Regions from separate parts of the Methylocella sp. CPCC 101449 genome, predicted to be linked through region 1. Evidence: riboswitches for the same ligand, from Rfam matches in the RefSeq annotation. Region 1 holds a riboswitch; each other region holds the start of a gene.
What was found. Region 1 has a riboswitch for S-adenosylmethionine ahead of OIM99_RS05175 (aliphatic sulfonate ABC transporter substrate-binding protein). Riboswitches for the same ligand answer to the same signal wherever they lie in the genome.
Positions count from the first base shown of each region.

Region 2: linked by a shared signal. The riboswitch ahead of metA (homoserine O-succinyltransferase) and the one ahead of OIM99_RS05175 (aliphatic sulfonate ABC transporter substrate-binding protein) in region 1 are both predicted to bind S-adenosylmethionine.
Region 3: linked by a shared signal. The riboswitch ahead of OIM99_RS03995 (O-succinylhomoserine sulfhydrylase) and the one ahead of OIM99_RS05175 (aliphatic sulfonate ABC transporter substrate-binding protein) in region 1 are both predicted to bind S-adenosylmethionine.

Region 1 covers NZ_JAPDHU010000001.1:1,140,379-1,146,758, reverse strand. The annotation lists gene OIM99_RS05200 (glutathione S-transferase family protein) at 1-236, opposite strand, end outside; gene OIM99_RS05195 (undecaprenyl-diphosphate phosphatase) at 477-1,286, shown strand; gene nth (endonuclease III) at 1,448-2,191, opposite strand; gene OIM99_RS05185 (DUF2244 domain-containing protein) at 2,233-2,730, shown strand; gene OIM99_RS05180 (methylated-DNA--[protein]-cysteine S-methyltransferase) at 2,838-3,776, shown strand; SAM riboswitch at 3,855-3,932, shown strand; gene OIM99_RS05175 (aliphatic sulfonate ABC transporter substrate-binding protein) at 3,963-4,937, shown strand; gene OIM99_RS05170 (ABC transporter permease) at 5,017-5,814, shown strand; gene OIM99_RS05165 (ABC transporter ATP-binding protein) at 5,814-6,380, shown strand, end outside.
Region 2 covers NZ_JAPDHU010000002.1:1,866,371-1,872,750, reverse strand. The annotation lists gene OIM99_RS19885 (DUF3597 domain-containing protein) at 147-563, shown strand; gene add (adenosine deaminase) at 628-1,734, opposite strand; gene OIM99_RS19875 (hypothetical protein) at 1,823-2,260, opposite strand; gene OIM99_RS19870 (hypothetical protein) at 2,360-3,148, opposite strand; gene petA (ubiquinol-cytochrome c reductase iron-sulfur subunit) at 3,288-3,908, opposite strand; gene metA (homoserine O-succinyltransferase) at 4,101-5,024, opposite strand; SAM-I-IV-variant riboswitch at 5,067-5,172, opposite strand; gene OIM99_RS19855 (VOC family protein) at 5,377-5,799, shown strand; gene OIM99_RS19850 (DoxX family protein) at 5,993-6,380, opposite strand, start outside.
Region 3 covers NZ_JAPDHU010000001.1:901,294-907,673, forward strand. The annotation lists gene OIM99_RS03990 (GcrA family cell cycle regulator) at 1-201, opposite strand, end outside; gene OIM99_RS03995 (O-succinylhomoserine sulfhydrylase) at 647-1,840, opposite strand; SAM riboswitch at 1,915-1,993, opposite strand; gene OIM99_RS04000 (2'-deoxycytidine 5'-triphosphate deaminase) at 2,048-3,139, shown strand; gene OIM99_RS04005 (Pr6Pr family membrane protein) at 3,129-3,737, opposite strand; gene OIM99_RS04010 (phosphonopyruvate hydrolase) at 3,784-4,656, opposite strand; gene OIM99_RS04015 (cupin domain-containing protein) at 4,735-5,352, opposite strand; gene OIM99_RS04020 (IclR family transcriptional regulator) at 5,557-6,380, shown strand, end outside.

The sequences.
Region 1 (6,380 bases):
AGATGGGCGCCATAGGCCTCGTCGAGATATTCGGCGATGTTGCCGGCACCCGGTATGGCCAGTTGCGACGGTTCCACCAGAACCGGCGTCTCGCCCGCCGGATTGATCATCAGGAATTCATTCCGCCGTTCGAAAGCTCGTTCTTCGATCAACTCGGGCTCTAAGCCATATTCGGCGAGAGCGATGCGGATAAAGCGCGAATGAGGACAAAGCGGATGATGAAACAGAACGGGCATGAGCAACAATGATTTGGGGACCGCGACGCGAACACGGGTGAGATCTATGCAGGAGGAGACAGGCGCAAGGCCAGACTTTATTTAAAATGCATAGGCCCTAGGTTAAGTTCCGGTTAACCGTCATGGCTTTGGTATAATGGTGGCTTCAACTATAGAGGCTTGAGCTGCGGTGCGCGCGATTCGCGGACTGAGCGTATCTGCGGCCGTAGACCCTTCGATTCCGCGCCGAGGCCCTTCCTGATGTCCACGATTGAAGCCATCAAGGCGCTGATCCTTGGTGTGGTCGAAGGATTCACCGAATTTCTGCCGGTTTCGTCCACCGGCCATCTGCTGCTTATCGGCCATTTCCTCGGCTTCGAGTCGAAGGGCAAGACCTTCGAGGTGCTGGTGCAGCTCGGCGCCATCCTCGCCATTCTCATCGTCTATTTCAAAAAACTCTGGTCGATCCTGCTGGCCCTGCCCAGCGATCCCAGAGCCCGCTCCTTCGTCATCGGCATTCTGATCGCCTTTCTGCCGGCCGCCATCATCGGCGCGTTGCTGCATAACTTCATCAAGGACGTGCTGTTCAATCCGATGATCGTCTGCACCACGCTCATCGCCGGCGGTCTCGTTCTTCTGGCGGTCGAGGACATGCCGCTGAAGAGCAAATTCACCGATGTGATGGATTTCCCGCCGATGATGTGCCTGAAGATCGGTCTCTTCCAATGCCTCGCCATGGTGCCGGGCGTGTCGCGTTCCGGCGCCACCATCGTCGGCTCCATGCTGATGGGCGCCGAGAAGCGCGCGGCGGCGGAATTCTCTTTCTTCCTCGCCATGCCGACCATGGCGGGCGCCTTTGCCTACGATCTGTTCAAGAACTACAAGATTCTCGAATTCAACGACGTCGCGCTCATCGTCATCGGCTTTGTCGCGGCTTTCATTTCGGCGCTCGTCGTCGTGCGCGGCTTCTTGAACTATGTCTCGCGCCACGGCTTCAAGCTCTTCGCTTGGTGGCGCATCATCGTCGGCATCCTGGGTTGGATCGGGCTCTACTTCGTGCCGGTGCGCTAGAGCCCACCGTCATTGCGAGGAGTGCAACGACGAAGCAATCTAGGGCGCGTGGTAGGACGTCAAGAAATGCCTCTGAAACAGGCATTTTACGTCTATGGCTACACGCTTTGACTCCTGGATTGCTTCGCTTGCGCTCGCAATGACGGCAGGACGGTCGCGCATTAAATCCGCTTATCGCCCGACGTGCATAAATCGGCGACGACGCATTTCTCGCACTCCGGCCGGATCGCCTTGCAGATGTAGCGCCCATGCAGGATCAGCCAGTGATGGGCGTGGCGACGAAACTCCTTCGGCACGACTTTCTCAAGCCCCAGTTCCACTTCGAGTGGCGTCTTGCCGGGGGCCAGACGCAGCCGGTTGGAGAGGCGGAAAAGATGGGTGTCGACGGCGATGGTCTCTTCGCCCCAGGCGATGTTCAGCACCACATTGGCGGTCTTGCGGCCGACGCCGGGCAAGGTCTCCAGCGCCTCGCGCGTGCGCGGAACTTCACCGCCATATTGGTCGATCAATTGTTGTGAGAGTGCGATGACGTTCTTGGCCTTGTTGCGATAGAGGCCGATCGTCTTGATATAGTCGCGCACTTTTTCTTCGCCCAAGGCGACCATTTTCTGCGGCGTGTCGGCGACGGCGAAAAGGCCGCGCGTGGCGCGGTTGACGCCGACGTCGGTCGCCTGTGCCGACAGCACGACGGCCACCAGCAGCGTGTAGACATTGACATAGTCCAGCTCGCCTTTCGGCTCTGGATTGGCCTCGCGAAGCCGTTCAAAAATTTTGTGAATGATCGCCGCGCTGACCGGTTTTTTGCCGGGTTTTGCGGGTCTTTTACCGAGAACCGTCGGCACCGCCGCCGGGGCTTTCGAGGAGCGTCGTTTCGGCGCTGCGGAAGTGGATTTTTTCGCGGGCATGATCCGTCTATATTAGAGAGGAATTGGAGGCCGCGAGCGTCGTGACCGCGATCCATCCCAGCGACACACAGATTTTCGCACGCCGCACCGTGCCGCATCGTTCGCTCGACCGGCGCGGTTTCCATCGCCTGTTGATGGTTTTCGCGGCTTTCTCGTTTTGCGTCACCCTGCCGTTCGTCATCATGGGCGCCTGGCCGGTGGCGGGTTTCATGGGCGTCGACGTCCTGATCTTTTATTTCGCCTTCCGGGCCAATTTCCGCGCCGCCAACGCCTATGAGGATGTCACCCTGACGCCGGTGCTGCTGCATATCGAGCGCGTCAGCCATCGCGGCAAACGGCACGAATGGCGGCTCAACCCGCTCTGGGTGCGGCTGGAGCGGCAGGAGGACGAGGATTTCGGCCTGGAGCATATTGCGCTGGTGACGCGCGGCCGGCGCATCGAGGTCGCCATCTGGCTTGGGCCGGAAGCACGCGAGCAATATGCCAACGAACTGGCGCGGGCGCTGGCGGAGGCCAAGCGTGGTCCCCGCTATAATTGAATATCCCTGAACCGTCGCGGTTTTCGGGTGGCGGCAGGGGCGGGAGGGGGCCATGTTACGGGCCAGACACAAGGACCAGAACCATGACCCTGCAACCTGATCTTCCGATGGGCGCCCGCCCGATCGACCTGCGTGCCCCCGGCACCGTGCAGATCGCGCCCGACACCAATGATTACAACCGCATCCGCGCCGCCATCGAATATCTGACCCTGAACTGGAAGGATCAGCCTTCGGTGGAGGATATCGCCGCGCATCTCGGCATGTCGGCCTCGCATTTCGCTCATCTGTTCAAGCGTTGGGCTGGCCTCACGCCTATGGCCTTCCTGCAGGCGCTGACCATCGATCATGCCCGGCGTTTGCTGCGCGATCAGGCCTCGGTACTCGACACCGCCTATGAAGTGGGTCTCTCCGGTCCGGGCCGCCTGCATGATCTCTTCGTCACCCACGAGGCGATGTCGCCGGGCGAATATAAATCCCGCGGCGAAGGCCTGGTGCTGACTTACGGCTTCCATACCTCGCCGTTCGGCGAAGCCCTGGCGGTGTTCACGCCGCGCGGCCTCGCCGGCCTCGGCTGGGTCGACCAGAAGGCCGCGCCCGGTACGGCAGGCACCAACGGCAAGCCGGCGGGCGGGCGCGAAGGCGCGCTCGCTGACATGCAGCGCCGCTGGCCCAATGCCACCTATGTCCGCGACGATGCGGCGGCGGCCGATTATGTGCGCCGCGCCTTCGATCCGACGGAATGGCGTGCCGACCGGCCGTTGCGTGTCGTCCTGATCGGCTCCGATTTCGAGGTGCGGGTGTGGGAAACCCTGCTGCGCATCCCGCTCGGCAAGGCGACCACCTATTCCTCGATCGCCCGCCACATCGACAAGCCGAAAGCCGCGCGGGCGGTCGGGGCGGCCGTCGGTCGCAATCCGATCTCCTTCGTCGTGCCCTGCCATCGCGTGCTGGGCTCGACCGGCGAGCTGACCGGCTACCACTGGGGCTTGGCCCGCAAGCGGGCGATCATCGGCTGGGAAGCCGGACAGGTTGGTTCGATTACTTAATAACATAATATCGGAGTGGAAATATTCTATTCCGATATCAGGATGTTTTGTTTGACATAAAGAACATATCGTCTCATAAAACATCCACGCGCCGATTTGAGCTCGCAGCTTGCGGGCGCGGAAAAAATGCAGCTAAAGCGCCGGCCGGTCTCACGGGACGCGTCCGCGCAAACCGTGAGGACCGTCATGACACAATTTTCGCCCAAATTTTCCCGTCGTCTCATTTTGTCGGCCACGGCCCTTATGGCTTTGGCCGCACCCGCTTTCGCGCAGGTCAAAGAGATCCGCGTCGATTGGGCGACCTACAGCCCGCTCTCCCTGGTGCTGAAGGAAAAGAAACTGCTGGAGAAGGAATTCGCGGCCGATGGCATCGCCATCCGCTGGGTCTTCTCCGCCGGCTCCAACAAGGCGCTCGAATTCCTCAACGCCGGCTCGCTCGACTTCGGCTCCACGGCCGGTGCCGCCGCGCTGATCGGCAAGATCAACGGCAATCCCATCAAATCGATCGGCCTCTATTCGCGCCCCGAATGGACGGCCCTGGTGACGCGCCCCGACACCGGCATCACCAAGATTTCCGACCTGAAGGGCAAGTCAGTCGCGGTCACGCGCGGCACCGATCCGCACATCTTCCTGGTGCGCGCGCTCGACAGCGCCGGCCTCACCGAAAAGGACGTGCGCCTCGTTCTGTTGCAGCATCCCGATGGCAAGACCGCGCTCATCCGCAAGGACGTCGACGCCTGGGCCGGCCTGGATCCGATCATGGCGCAGGCGGAAGTCGAGGACGGCGCGCAACTGTTCTATCGCAACGCCGCCGCCAACACCTGGGGCGTGCTCAATACGCGCGAGGATTTCGCCAAGCAGAACCCCGGCATCGTCCGCCGCGTCAATCAGGTCTATGAAGAAGCACGCCAGTGGGCCGTGCAGAACAAGGCCGAACTGACCAAGCTGCTGGTCGCCGAGACCAAATTGCCGGAAGCGGTCATCGCCAAACAGCTTGAGCGGACCGATCTCAGCAATGCGACGATCGATGGTAAAGTCGCCGAGACGATCCAGGAAGCGGGCCTCGCCTTGCAGAAGGCAGGGGTCATCAAAGCCGATGTCGATGTGAAGGCCGCCGTATCGTCTCTCGTCGACACCAGTTTCGCGCCGAAAGGGCAGTAGCGCCTGAACACTTGGCCAAACACTTGGCCAAGCACTCGGGAGGAGTGGTGCGGTGAGTGAAGCGGGAACGCTTGAGAAGATCGAGACAGCCGATCGTCAGTGCGCATTCGTGCCCAGCCCGCGCTGGCTCTTCGGCCTCGTCCTTCCGGTCGGCGCGGCGGTTCTCTATGAAATCACAGCGCGCCTCGGCATTTTCGAGGCGCGTCTGTTGCCACCGCCCAGCCGCGTTTTCGCGGCCTTGTGGGAATTGGCAGCCAGTGGCGAATTGCTCACCCATATCACCGCCACCTTGCTGCGCGTCGCCCTCGGTTTCGGCCTCGGCGCTATCGCCGGCACGTTGCTTGGCGCGCTGACGGGTTCATCCTCGGCCGCACGCCGCTTTCTAGATCCAACCTTGCAGGCGCTGCGCGCCATACCCTCGCTTGCCTGGGTGCCGCTGTTCATTCTGTGGCTCGGCATTTTCGAGAGTTCGAAAATCGCGCTGATTGCGCTCGGCGTCTTCTTCCCGGTCTATCTCGGTGTCATGGGCGCCATCGCCAATGTCGATCGCAAGATCGTCGAAGTCGGTCGTGCTTTCCGTCTGTCGCGCTGGCAATTGGCGCGGCGCATTCTGCTGCCGGCTATTCTGCCCGATTACATCGTGGCGCTGCGCTCGGGCCTCGGCCTCGGCTTCATGTTCGTCGTTGCCGCCGAAATCATGGGCGCTTCGGAAGGCCTCGGCTATCTGCTGGTCGATGGCCAGCAGCTCGGCAAGCCGGCGCAGATTCTGGCCGCCATTCTCTGTTTCGCCGTGCTCGGCAAAGTGCTCGACTGGCTGCTGGTCTTGGGCACGAAGCCGCTGCTGACCTGGCAGGATTCTTTCGCGCGGACGGTGTGATGCTCACCCTCGATCGCCTCTCCAAGATTTACGCCAATGGGACGCAAGCGCTCTCCGACGTCACCATGGGTGTGGCACCCGGCGAGATCGTTGCTCTGGTCGGCGGCTCGGGCTGCGGCAAGACCACTCTGCTGCGTCTCGCCAGCGGCCTCGAACAGGCGAGCGGTGGTCGCGTCGCCGTCGATGGCGATATCATTTCCGCGCCGCATCCCGATGTCGGCATCGTCTTTCAGGAACCGCGCTTGCTGCCCTGGCTTACCGTGGCGCAGAACATCGCCTTCGGTGTCGAACATCTGCCCAAGGCCGAGCGCGATGCGCGTGTCGATGAAGCACTGCTGCGCGTCGGTCTCGCCGGCTATGGCCCGCGCTGGCCGCGCGAACTCTCCGGCGGGCAGGCGCAGCGCGTTGCCATCGTGCGCGCCTTGGTGGCGCGCCCGAAAGTGCTGCTGATGGACGAGCCGTTCTCGGCGCTTGACGCGTTGACCCGCGCCTCGCTGCAGGATCATCTGCTCGCTCTGTGGGAGGCGCACCGGCCGACTTTGCTGCTCGTCACCCATGATGTCGAG
Region 2 (6,380 bases), on a different contig from region 1:
GCTTTGTCACGGGTTTTGCTGATCGTGTGGGCGGATTCAGCGACCATGCCTGTGCGTTTTATTGATCTGGCCGCGAGATAATCCTATCGTCCCTTGCCGCCGCTCGTGGCGCTTGCGATGATGCAATGCCTTTTAAGGAGTAAGACATGGGTATCTTCAGCCGTATCGCTTCCGCCATTTTCGGTTCTCCCGCTAAAGCGGATGAAGCCGCTCCGGCCGCAGCAGGCGCATCCGCCGGCTCGACGACTGTTGCTCAAGCTGGTGGTGCCGCCGCTGGCGCGGCCGCAGCGGCCACGCCGATGACGCGCGAGCAGGTCGAGGCGCTGATCGCCAAGATCGCCGAAAGCTCTGGCCACTCGAACTACAATTGGAAACAGTCCATCGTCGACCTGATGAAGCTGCTCAACCTGGATTCAAGCCTCGGCGCGCGCAAGGAACTGGCTCAGGAGCTCGGCTACAAAGGGGCGCTTGATGGTTCGGCCGAAATGAACCTGTGGCTGCACAAGCAGGTAATGGAAAAGCTGATGGCATCGGGCGGGGTTGTGCCTGACAGCCTGAAATAAGCCAACGTCGCTCTTGCGACTTGGAAAATTTGCGGCCGGCGTTTTCAACGCCGGCTGTTTTCCTTCAGGTAGGTAAGCTGGCCGATAATGTTTGTGCTAAGGCGTCAAACTCGGTTGGCCATGACTTACGCCATTGCGCCTTTGTCTGTTCGTCAATCCATGCGCCATCGATGCCATTGATCATGAAATGCTTGAGATATTCGGTGGTGAAGCCCAAATGGCTGAACATCAATTCCCAAGCTTCGCTTGGGTTGACTTTGTGAAGCGTGGGGTCATCCGTATTCGGGTGGATCTTCAGTCCGAGAGCCGGCATGCGTCGGATCGGATGCCGTTCCGCCCACTGATCGGGCGGGAGCGTACGCATATAATAGGAATTGGTGGGCACGACGGTGAAGACGAGGCCGCGAGTGGCATAATGTGCGGCCAACTCGGGATTGTCGACAATCGTGTAGCCATGATCGATGCGATCGACTTCTAGCAGATCGATCGCCGTTTCGACATTGCGCCAAGGCATGCCGAATTCGCCCGCATGTGCAGTCGTTCGGAAACCCGCTTTGCGGGCGTCGCGATAGGCTTTCCAGAATAATTCGGGCGGGCGATCGTTTTCGCGATAATCGATCCCAATGCCGGCGACATGGTCAGAGCGATTCTGCTTCATCCATTCGACGAGCGCGACGGCCTCGTCAGGGTCTGCCTCGCGGTCGATACTGGGAATGAGTTTTGCGGTAAGGCCGAAGTCTCTGCCGGCATCTTCGATCGCGGTGACGATAGCGCGCTGGGCGTTGGCATAAGGAATTCCAGAAACACGTACGGTACCGGTCGGATTCCAGAAAAATTCCGCATGGCGCACATTATGGCGCGCGGCATCCTCAAGATATTCATAGGTCAGACGATGCAGGTCATCTGCCTCGGTTAAAATGTATTCATCGAGGGCACGCAAAACACGTAGAACGCCGACCGGCTTTTCGTCCCGCGTATAAAACGCTTCCATCTCCTCGGTGGTGATGGGGATGGGTTTGCGTCTGGCAAGGTCGAAAAATGTATCCCGCCTCACCGCGCCAAGCAGATGGCAATGCAGTTCGACTTTCGGGATCGCGTTAAAAAATGCGCGATGCGCATCAGTGATGACGATGCCTGTTTGTGCCGGCGGGACATTGCCTGGACTTCTCATGATGCTTCACTCAACGCTTCGACAACCGCTGTTTGGAAAGATATTTGGTCCGATCAATGGGCAAACGCAACCGTGCAAAGGGACGAGTTTAACCGATATCCATGAGCGGTTGGTTCAGATATTCGATCATGAGGTGGTGTTCGCAGGCGTCGAAGAGGTCGAAGCGCCGAAGAAGCTGGGCCGCACAGGTCTGGATCGTCCAATGATCTTGCGCGGCGCGCTCGGCCATCCGGCCGATCTCACGGGCGACGTCTTCAGTCACATCGCGCAGCATATCCCCGATATGGCCCTCCAGAATGTGGAGAACGGGGCAATCGGGGAGGTTGCTATCGCAGAGCGCCTGGGCGATTTCGGCCTGAGTGGCGTGACAATCGAATTCAGTGACACTGACACAGCCGCGCCGATCCGCCTGAATGACGAAGGTGAAGCGCTCGAGGTCTCGTTTTGGGGCGGACGGGATGGGAGGTGGAGGATGTCGAGTGCTCAAAGCGGCAGATTTGATAGGCTTTCCTTTTGGACCCGCCACTGCCTGCTCCCCACTAGCTGCGAATATTCGCAGACGAGCGAATTTAATTAATACTTGATATTATGTCAACTAATTTATCAAGATATGATTGAATTTTGATCAGCGCATGGCGCAAATGCCGGTGCAGGGCTGGGCAAGGAATTGCTCGAGGGCGGTATCGATTTCCGGCCGGTCGCTCTCGGGTAGGAGGGATTGCGAGGACTTGAGTTGCGTGGCGATCTTTAGCCGGTCGCGTTGGGCCAAAGCCGGCGCAATCCGAGCCAGATTCTCAGCCAATGTTTTTGCAAGAGCGGAACGATTGGGCATCCGCAATCCTGGCAGTGCGATAATTTCATTCACGTTCTGCAGAAATGGTGCGTAGGCAACTTTGAATGAGGAGATGCCGAAGCGCTTGACGTCGTCCATCTGTCGATCTTGGATCAAGACGGAGACATCTGTGGCGACTGCCGCCAGGGCACCAACGATCTTCAATTGTACAATTTGAGCACGAACGATTTCGTCCTGAAATGTGAGAATATTACTGGCGAGCGGTGGGCGTTCCGACGAGCCGTGAGAAAAGAAGACATAGGCGCTGAGTACGCTGCGTTGCCTGGCGAGAATGGTCATCAGAGATTCGCTGTCCGCCGCTCCATAAGGAGCTTCGCCGACGAGAGCTGGATTCCAAAATGTATTGAGAAGTTCCGCATCGGCTGGCGTTGCGAGTGTTGGCATGGTGCCTTCGGCTTGCCGGGCCCTGATCCGCTGCTCAAATTTTTCGTAAAGCGCGTCGATCTTCTTGCTCGCGTCGGCTGGGACACCAGCTACAGCGGACGTACAGAGCAAGCATGCTGCGAGCCATCCTCCAGAGAGGGGCTGGCTAAGCATTGATGGCAGCAGTCTCATCAGCATCGCAACCCGGCCGTCACCTCAGGATGTCGATGTAAAAACGTGCCAGTGCCGATGAAGTTCCGCCCGATCGCTCGGGCCTTAACGTGCGCGCATACAACGTTCACAATTTTTGCGCGATCAGTGGTTAGCTAAGGCCGCGCTAGACCTGTTCTATCGTGCCGAAATCGAAGGTCTGGCCGTCCGGATTTTCGCCGATGCGCAGCACTTTATCGTTGACGTAGCGGTGTGGAGGCACGGGCAGATTATAGGGCGCGGGAACGCCGGAAAAGACGCGGCCTGCGAGATCATATTTGGAGCCGTGACACGGGCAGAAATAGCCGTCGTAACCACCGACGCTGCCGTCCGGCTTGAATTCGGGCAGGCAGCCAAGATGGGTACAGATGCCGACCAGGACGAGAAATTCAGGCTTGATCGATCGGTGCCAATTCACCGCGTAGGGCGGTTGTTGTAGTTGGCTGGATTGAGGATCGCGCAGCATGGCGAGAAGCTGAGGGTTTTGCAGACTTGCGAGTGCCATGCCACGCCATATGGCTCGCATTTGCTGTCCTGGTTCAAGCTGACTGATATCGATGTCGATGGGTACGCCCGCAGCAATGACGGAAGCGTCCGGCTGCATCTGATTGATCAGAGGCCAGAGAACGGCGCTCGTTCCGACGCCAGCCATGGCAGCCGTGGCGATATAAAGGAAGTCGCGTCGGCTTGACGTATCGGATGAAGTGAATGGCCGGGATGGATTGGGGAGAGGGCGCGTATTTTGCATCATGATCGCCTTACGTCGCCGCGAGGCTTGGAGGCCGTTCTGGCGGCTATTGCGATGTAAACGTGCCTCGCTACTGGGACAAATCTGGGGCAAATCCCCCAACATTAAGATTGTTTCACCAAGCGGCCATAAACCAGCAAGCTATCACCACTTCACGGTGCCCGATGGTTCCAGATCATCAATGCGGAAAACCTAGAAATAGGATGCGCTGCCGATACGTTCCACATCGAAAGGTGTCGTCTGGTAAATCTCATTGATCCAGTTTCCGAAGAGGAGATGAGCATGGCTGCGCCAGCGGTTCTTCGGCTGATGCTGCGGGTCATCGGCGGGAAAATAATTGCTTGGCAGTTGCATGCCATTCTCGATGTCCCGCACATATTCTTCGGCCAAAGAAGTCGAATCGTATTCGATGTGATTGAACATATGCAGGGTGCGGTGTTGCGGATCGTCTACTAGACAGAGGCCCGTTTCATCGCTGTCGGCCAATACGGTGAGATTACTGCCACGCGGAATATCGCTGCCTCGCGTTTCCGTCCAACGAGATACGGGGACGGAGAAATCGTCTGAAAAGCCGCGCATGAAAGGCGATGATGGCACGAGATTGCGCTGTCGATAGACGCCAAATGCTTTCTGCGCGAGTGCATGTTTCGGCATGCCGTGGAAATGATGCGTGGCGGCTTGCGCGCCCCAACAGATGGTAAAGGTGCGATGCACGTGCGTTTGCGTCCAGTCGAGTACGCGCTGTAGCTCGTCCCAATAGCCAACTTCCTCGAACGGCATCCGCTCGACGGGAGCGCCCGTGATGAGAAAGCCGTCGAAACGATCAGACTGCATGTCCGCCCATGGGCGGTAGAAAGCACGCATGTGATCGGCTGGGGTGTTGCGGGCGATATGGTCGGTCATACGTACCAGGGTCAGTTCGACCTGCAGGGGGGTGGCGGCAAGCAGACGCGCAATCTGTGTTTCCGTGCGGATTTTGTTGGGCATCAGATTGAGCAAACCGATCCGCATCGGGCGGATGTCCTGGCGGATTGCGTCTGTTTCGCGCATGACCATGACGCCCTCGGCATTGAGGGTGTCATAAGCAGGCAGGTCATCGGGAATTTTGATCGGCATTTCCGCGTGCGTCCTTCACTCCGGGCGAGACAGACGCGGTGGCTGGATCCGTTTGGTTGCCGGTTCGGCCACATCCTCCCTTCAGAGAGGCCACCTTGCTCGGTCAGCAGGTTGGCGTTGGGTCTCGCCCCAACTCTTGATGCGTGAACCGTTTTAGCTGGGTCGCCAGGATCATTTCAACTGGTCCGTTGCGGTATTTGCGACGTTTCAGTAAAAGACGACGGTCGAAAAAGGAGAGATCGGTGCGGTTAGCCCGATCCCCACGCAAGTGGGTCCTGGCCGTCGCTTTCGGCGTCGAGTCCCAAGACTTTCCCGCTGGCGCATGGGGTGCCGGCGTATGAAAGGTTTGGGCATGCAACAGCAAATCTCAATCATTACCATCGGCGTTGCCGATCTTGCTCGGTCGAAGCATTTTTACGGCGAAGGCTTCGGCTGGTCGCCAGTGTTTGAGAATGCAGAAATCTTCTTCTTCCAAATGAACGGCCTGATGCTTGGCTGTTTCCTCAAACCGTCGCTGGAAGCGGACATGGGGCGGCCGCTTCTGGCCGTCGCTGGCGCCTATTCCCTAGCTCACAATGTGGAGAGCGAAGCGGCGGTTATCGCCGTCATGAACCGATTGGCGCAGGCGGGCGGCCGCATTGTAAGGCCGGCGGATGCGCCTTTGCATGGTGGCTTTCGCGGCTATGTGGCTGACCCTGATGATCATGCTTGGGAGATCGCTTTTAATCCGGCCTGGACGATCGATGCGCAGGGGCATGTGACCTTCGGAATCTAGAATAAGTCGGCAGGTGAGCGGCCTCTCAACCGCTCACCCGCCAGGTCACGCAATGCTCGGTGCCGATACGCGACGCCGTGGAGCGACTGCCTGGCGGGGAGCTTCCATCAGGACAATCTGGAAGCGGCGTCGGATCCACAATGCGTCGGCGCGACAGCCGAGATAACGCAACCAACTTGGATCACGCCGATGGTCAGGCGTGAGAAAAGACCGAGAACAATTCGCCGCGTTTGATCCAGGCAATTGCGAGAAATATCAGAGCAGGAACGAGCGCATGGACGGCGTCGCGATCGAGAACCGTCAGATTGGCGGAGGTCGCCCCGATCATAATGGCCGCAGCCAGGATGGCACCGAATGCGGCCATGCCACGGGTGACGAGTAAAGCAGCGGCGGCCATCTGAATGAGACCGGTCAGAACGCGAAACCATTGTCCAGCGCCAATCGCGTTGAAGATCTCGATTGTCTGGCCGGCGCCATAAAGTTTCCCTATGCCGTCAGCGGTCAGCCAAAAAGCCAGGGCAAGCTCGATGAGGCGGAGGGTAATCGTCTTCCAGCGACCGGTAGGCGAGGGCGAGGCGACA
Region 3 (6,380 bases), 240 kb from region 1:
GGCGCGAGGCTGCGAGACACGGGGGCGCGGCGCGGCCGTCGACGGCGCCTTGACGCGGCCCGACAGACCAAGCCGGTGCACCTTGCCGATCACCGCATTGCGCGTGATGCCATTGCCGATCTCGGCTGCGATCTGGCTGGCGCTGTGACCATCCGACCAGAGCTTACGGAGCGTCTCAACGCGCTCATCGGTCCAGGACATGCTGTTCTCCTAAGTCCGTTTTGCCGTGAATCCGTCTGGCCCGCTCCCCGGATGTACCGGTGAGCGTTGGACGCATGTCACGCTTGCTGAAAGGTCCGCCGCACGAAATGTCGTAGTAGACAGCGTTGAATCTACACTAGCCGTAGAATCACGCGCAAGAGTCCCTGTTCAATGTTCATGTGGGTGAAATCCGTTTTCCCCAAGCCCTTCGCTGCTTTTCGACGATCCCGGCGCCGGCTGTGGCGGTATCAACTCCATGCAAACATTGAGTTTGCCGACGCTGGGATGCGGCGCGTCGGGGCCGGCGGACAAGCCTCTACTTATCCACTGCCTTCACGCCGGCAGGACCGTAAACGGCAAGTGTGGCGGGTTTTTGTAGCGCCTTAACGCCCTCTGGCTTGCCTTTGATGGGCTCATCAAAGGCAAGCCAGCAACGTTGTGACGGCTAAATCGCCGCGATGCCGGCCTGGAAATCTTCCAGAATGTCTTCGATGTCTTCGAGGCCGATGGACAGGCGCAGCATGCCCTCGCCAATCCCCATCGCTTCACGATCGGCCTGCGGCAGACGCTGATGGGTGGTCGTCGCCGGATGGGTGACGATGCTTTTCGCGTCGCCCAGATTGTTGGAAATCTTGATGATGGAGAAGGCATTGGCCATGCGGAAGGCGGCTTGCTTGCCACCCTTCACATCGATCACCACCACGGTGCCGCCACCCGACATCTGGCGCATGGCCAGCTCGTGCTGCGGATGATCCTTACGCGAAGGATAGAGCACGTAGTTGATGGCGCTCTGCTCGGCCAGGAAATCGGCCACCCGCTCGGCATTGCGCATCTGCTGGTTGACGCGCAGCGGCAGGGTTTCAAGCGACTTCAACATCACCCAGGCATTGAAGGGGGAGATGGCCGGGCCGGTCTGGCGCAGGAAATTGTGAATGTGCGCCTGGATGAAGGCTTCCGACGCCAGAATGCAGCCGCCGAGCACGCGGCCCTGGCCGTCGACATGTTTGGTCGCCGAATAGACGACGCAATCGGCGCCGAGTTGCAACGGGCTTTGCAGAATGGGCGTGGCGAAGACGTTGTCGACCACCAAAGTCGCGCCGGCATCATGGGCGATCTTCGCCACGGCTGCGATATCGATGATCTCGAGCTGCGGATTGGTCGGGCTTTCGAGGAAGAAGGTCTTGGTATTGGGGCGCACGGCGGCGCGCCATTGCGCGAGGTCGGTGCCGTCCACCAGGGTACAGGCCACGCCGAAACGCGGCATCAGATCCTCAACGACATAGCGGCAGGAGCCGAACAGCGCTTTGGCGGCGACGATGTGATCGCCCGCCTTGAGCTGGCCGACGATGGCGGCGGTGACGGCCGCCATGCCGGTGGCGGTGGCCCGGGCCGATTCAGCGCCTTCCAGCAAGGCCATCCGCTGCTCGAACATGGCCACGGTCGGGTTGGAAAAGCGCGAATACATGAAGCCGGGCTCGTCGCCCTTGAAGCGCCGTTCGGCGGTTTCCATGCTGTCATAGGCATAGCCCTGGGTCAGATACATGGCCTCGGACATTTCGCCGAACTGGGAGCGCAGGGTTCCGCCATGGACCAGGCGGGTGGCGGGACGCAGATGGCGCGGCGACTTGTTCTGACTCATGCTTTTTCTCCACCCGGGGCGGACCGCCGCCCAAAACAAAACCCGGCTCGTTCGAGCCGGGCGCACGGGACTTATCGAGTGCGGACACGACCCCTTAGCCCCTTATTTTACGTGGCGGCAAGCCGGTCGGCCCAAATGACCACGATACTTGTGGTCTAGCCCAGCCGCCGACTTGGCGTCAACCAAGCCTTCAGTTACGCCAGTCCTATGAGCCAGAACCGCGGCATTTTGCCTGCCCACGAGATCGAGGCCCTGCATGGCGCGGGCGCGATCCGCATCGCTGCCCCCTTCGCGACCGGCCAGGTCCAGCCGGCAAGCCTGGATTTACGCCTGGGCAGCCGGGCCTGGCGCATGCGCGCCAGCTTCCTGCCCGGGCCTGAGCGGCCCGTCAGCGCGCGGATCGAGGCCCTGGCCCTGCATGAAATCGACCTGACCCAGGGCGCCGTGCTGGAAACGGGCTGCGTCTATATCGCCGAACTGATGGAAAGCCTGGCTTTGCCGGCCGAAATCGCCGCTTCCGCCAATCCGAAAAGCTCCACCGGCCGTATCGACGTTTTCACCCGCGTCATCGCCGACCGGGCGCATGAGTTCGACCAGATCGAAGCCGGCTACGACGGCAAGCTCTATGCGGAAATTTCGCCGCGCACTTTCCCCGTGCTGGTGCGCAGCGGCTCGCGCCTGTCGCAAGTGCGCTTCCGGCGCGGCCAGGCGCGGCTCGACGATCAAGGCCATCTCGATCTGCACAAGCGCGAGAAACTGGTGACCTCGGCCGAGCCGTCGATTTCAGGCGGCGTGGCGGTCTCGGTCGATCTGGCCGGTTTCGACGGCTCGACCTTGATCGGCTATCGCGCCAAGCGGCACACGGGCCTCATCGATGTCGACAAGCCCGCTGCCCATGCCATGCTCGATTTCTGGGAGCCCATTCACCGGCATGGCCGCGCCGATCTCGTGCTCGATCCCGGCGAATTCTACATCCTCGCCTCTAAGGAAGCGGTGCGCGTGCCGCCCGACCACGCGGCCGAGATGACGCCTTTCGATCCCTTGGTCGGCGAGTTCCGCGTGCATTACGCCGGCTTCTTCGACCCGGGCTTCGGCGCGGCGGAAGCCGGTGGCGCCGGTGCGCGTGCCGTGCTCGAAGTGCGCTCGCATGACGTGCCGTTCATTCTCGAAGACGGGCAGATCGTCGGACGTCTGGTCTATGAGAAAATGGCCGAGACGCCGCGCACGCTTTATGGCGCCGACCTGAAATCGAACTATCAGGCGCAGGGCCTCAAGCTGTCGAAACATTTCAGGGCGTAGAACGGCGGCTCATCCAACTGTCGAGCGCGTAGAACACATAACCGCCGATGACGAAGCCCAGCGCCATCACCACGGCGTTGACGGCGGTTTGCGCCCAACCGATCGTCGCCACATCCATGAAGGGATAGGGATAGCGGCCATCGAGTGCGGCACGTGCGATGGCGTAGATGAAATACACCAACGGCAGCAGAGCCCAGAGCCAGGGATCGACGGACCGCAGACCGCCCTTGCGCGCGAAGATCAGCCAGAACAAGGGCACCAGAACCGGCGTGACGTGGTGCAGCACCAGATCGGCCAGTCTGGCGCCGCCGCTCAATTCGATGAGGCCGCGCAGCAACAGCGTATAGATGACGCCGACGAACAGGATGGCCAGCGTGATGCAGCCGAGCAGGCTTGGCGCCACCCTGCCGCCCAAGGCCAGAATCGTGAAGACGGTCGCCACGAGCAGATTGGCGATCACGGTGAAGAAGCGCAGCATAGCCCAGATGGCCGAAGGCACCGTGCCGGCGAGTTCGGTCGAGGCCTGAAGCTGCACGGCCAATCCGATCCAGGTGACACAGGCGATCACGATCGCCGCGATGCGCGCGGATGTGGTCATCGTCTTCATCGCCCCGCTGCCGATTCAAAAAGGCTCCCGCATCCTATCAGCGCAGATAGGCCTTCTCCAGCGCACGCATATGGGCATCGCCCTGCAATGTGAAAACATCGGCGACAGAAGCGATGTCGGCCTCGACGCCGGCGATACCGCCTTCGGCCAGAATGCGATGGAAGGTGTTCTGCATCGCAGCGACAGCCGCGCGGATGGCATGATTGCCGCAGATGATCAGGCCGACTTTGCCCCAAGCCGCCACATCGGCGAAGGAGAGTTGCGGATAGCTCGTCGGCACCAGAACCAAGGGCACCTGCCCCGGCCAGGCGCGACAGAAGGCGACGATTTCGTCGGGCGTTTTCTGCTTGCTGTGGATGAGAATGGCATCGGCGCCGGCCTCGACATAAGCGGCGGCGCGGCGCAGCGCCTCAGCCTCGCCAAGGCCCGCGATCAAAGCCTCGGTGCGGGCCACGACCAATGGCCCGGCGACCGCCTTGGCGGCAGCGATCTTGCCTTGGAATTCCTCCACCGGCACCAGCTCCTGGCGTCCGCCAGGGCGCAGGCTGCTGTCTTTTGGAAACGTCTTGTCTTCCATGACGACGGCGGCAACACCGGCCGCCACATAGCGCGGCACGACGTAAGAGACGTTGATGGCATTACCGAAGCCGGTATCGAGATCAGCGATCACCGGCGCGTCCTGCACTTCGCCCATCGCGCGCATCATGTCGAGATGCGTATCCATCGAAAGAATGTTGGCATCGGGCACCGCGTAAGAGGCCGAGAGTTCGAAGCCGCTGCCCCAGATGGCATCGAAGCCGGCGTTCGCGGCAAGTTTGGCGGACAGCGGATTGTGCGCGGCCATGGCGAGCGCCGGTCGATGGATATTCAACTTGGCGCGCAAAGCCGCCGCTTTCGGATTGTCTTCCATCACAGGCCTCGTTCTTCGCTGTCCGCGTGGTCTCCTGAATAGGAAATGCCCACGCGGACCGCAACGCCGGCCTGCCGATCAGTCGCTGAGTTCGGGATTGTGCGGACGGAAGCCGCCTTTCACCATATGGCCGAAATGGCCGACGGGCTCCTCCCACATCAGATTGCGCTCGTAGGCACGCCCGACCATGTCCTGCACGACATATTGGATCGCCAATTCCGTGCCGTCGTTGATGTGCTCATGCATGGCCCAGGCCGGGCAGACGAACGTGTCGCCGCGCTCCCAGTTGATGCGTTCGCCTTCGACGATCGAATAACCGGTGCCTTGCATGATGTGATAGATGGCGAAGGAATTATGCCGGTGCGGCAGAATATGTTCGCCCGGCTTGAACGCCTGGATGCCGAGGAAGATGCCGGGCAAAGCGCCGGGATTGTCCTTTGGCGTATCGCCATTGACCAAAGACAGAAAGCGGCGGTCGGCGCGTTTCAGCGGATCGGCGATGAGCATGTCGATCTTGGGCTGCATCGCCTTGAAGCGCCAGATCGACGGGCGAATGTTTTTCGGCAGGATGTGCGGATAATATTCATCGTCGGTCATCATCAGGGCTTCGGCGAGCTTGCTTTCGCCGTTTGAATCGACCGGCGATTGCGCGGTCTCTTGCGCAGTCTTGGGATCGATGCGTTCGGGTGCGTTCATGACAGAGCCCTCCTCTTACGGACTGTCGTTGAGCCTCGGCCTCCTCAATCTCTTCGCCAGGCTCTTGCATCGCTGATTGTGTGATTTTACTATTTGGCAAGCAATTTTTTTATACTGCAATAAACGACCATGGCGAGAAACAGCAAAAAGCCCTCTGCGACAGGCACAAATGCAACGACGGCCACGACCCGTCGGGGCAGCGCTTTGCATGTCCCGCAATTTCAGGGCCGCGGCAGCGCCGGCATTCAGTCGCTCGATCAGGGGCTCGATGTCATGCGCATTCTGGCGCACGGCGGCTCGATCAAGCTCAAGGATGTGGCGGCGCGCGCCGGCATGTCGGCCTCGAAAGCGCATCGCTATCTGGCCAGCCTGACGCGCGCCGGCTGGGCGGTGCAGACGGATACGGCTTATCGCTTGGGGCCTGAAGCCATCGCAATGGCCGCCGCCTGCCTCGCCGGCGTGTCGGTGATGAAACAGGCGATGCCGATGCTGGAAGAGCTCTGCCGGTCGAGCGGACGCTCCGCAGGCCTTGCGGTGTGGGGCAGTCATGGACCGACTATCGTAGCGATCGAAGAAACCGCCGATCCGGTATCGATGAACATCCGCCCCGGCACGGTGGCGCCGGTGCTCTCCTCCGCCTCCGGCCTTGTCTTCGCCGCTTATGCGCCTCGAGGACTGACCGGTACTGCCATCGCCACGGAACTGCAGGAGCGGCCGCGCCGCCATGGCTTTCGCAGCGAGGCGGCATTGAACCGAGAACTGGAGATCATACGCGCGCAAGGCTGGGCTTCGATCCATTCCGGCTGGGTGGCGGGAATCGATGCGATCGCCGTGCCGGTGTTCGATCATCGCGGCCGCCTTGAAGCGGCTTTGCTGACCATCGGCCGCGATCGCTTCGCACCCGGCGCGAAAGCCGACGATATCACCCTCAAACCCGCCATCGACATCCTGCGTGAGGCTGGCGCTCAATTGTCGGAGAAACTGGGCTATCAGTTGGACGTTCATCGTTCCCGGATTGCCGAACCCGT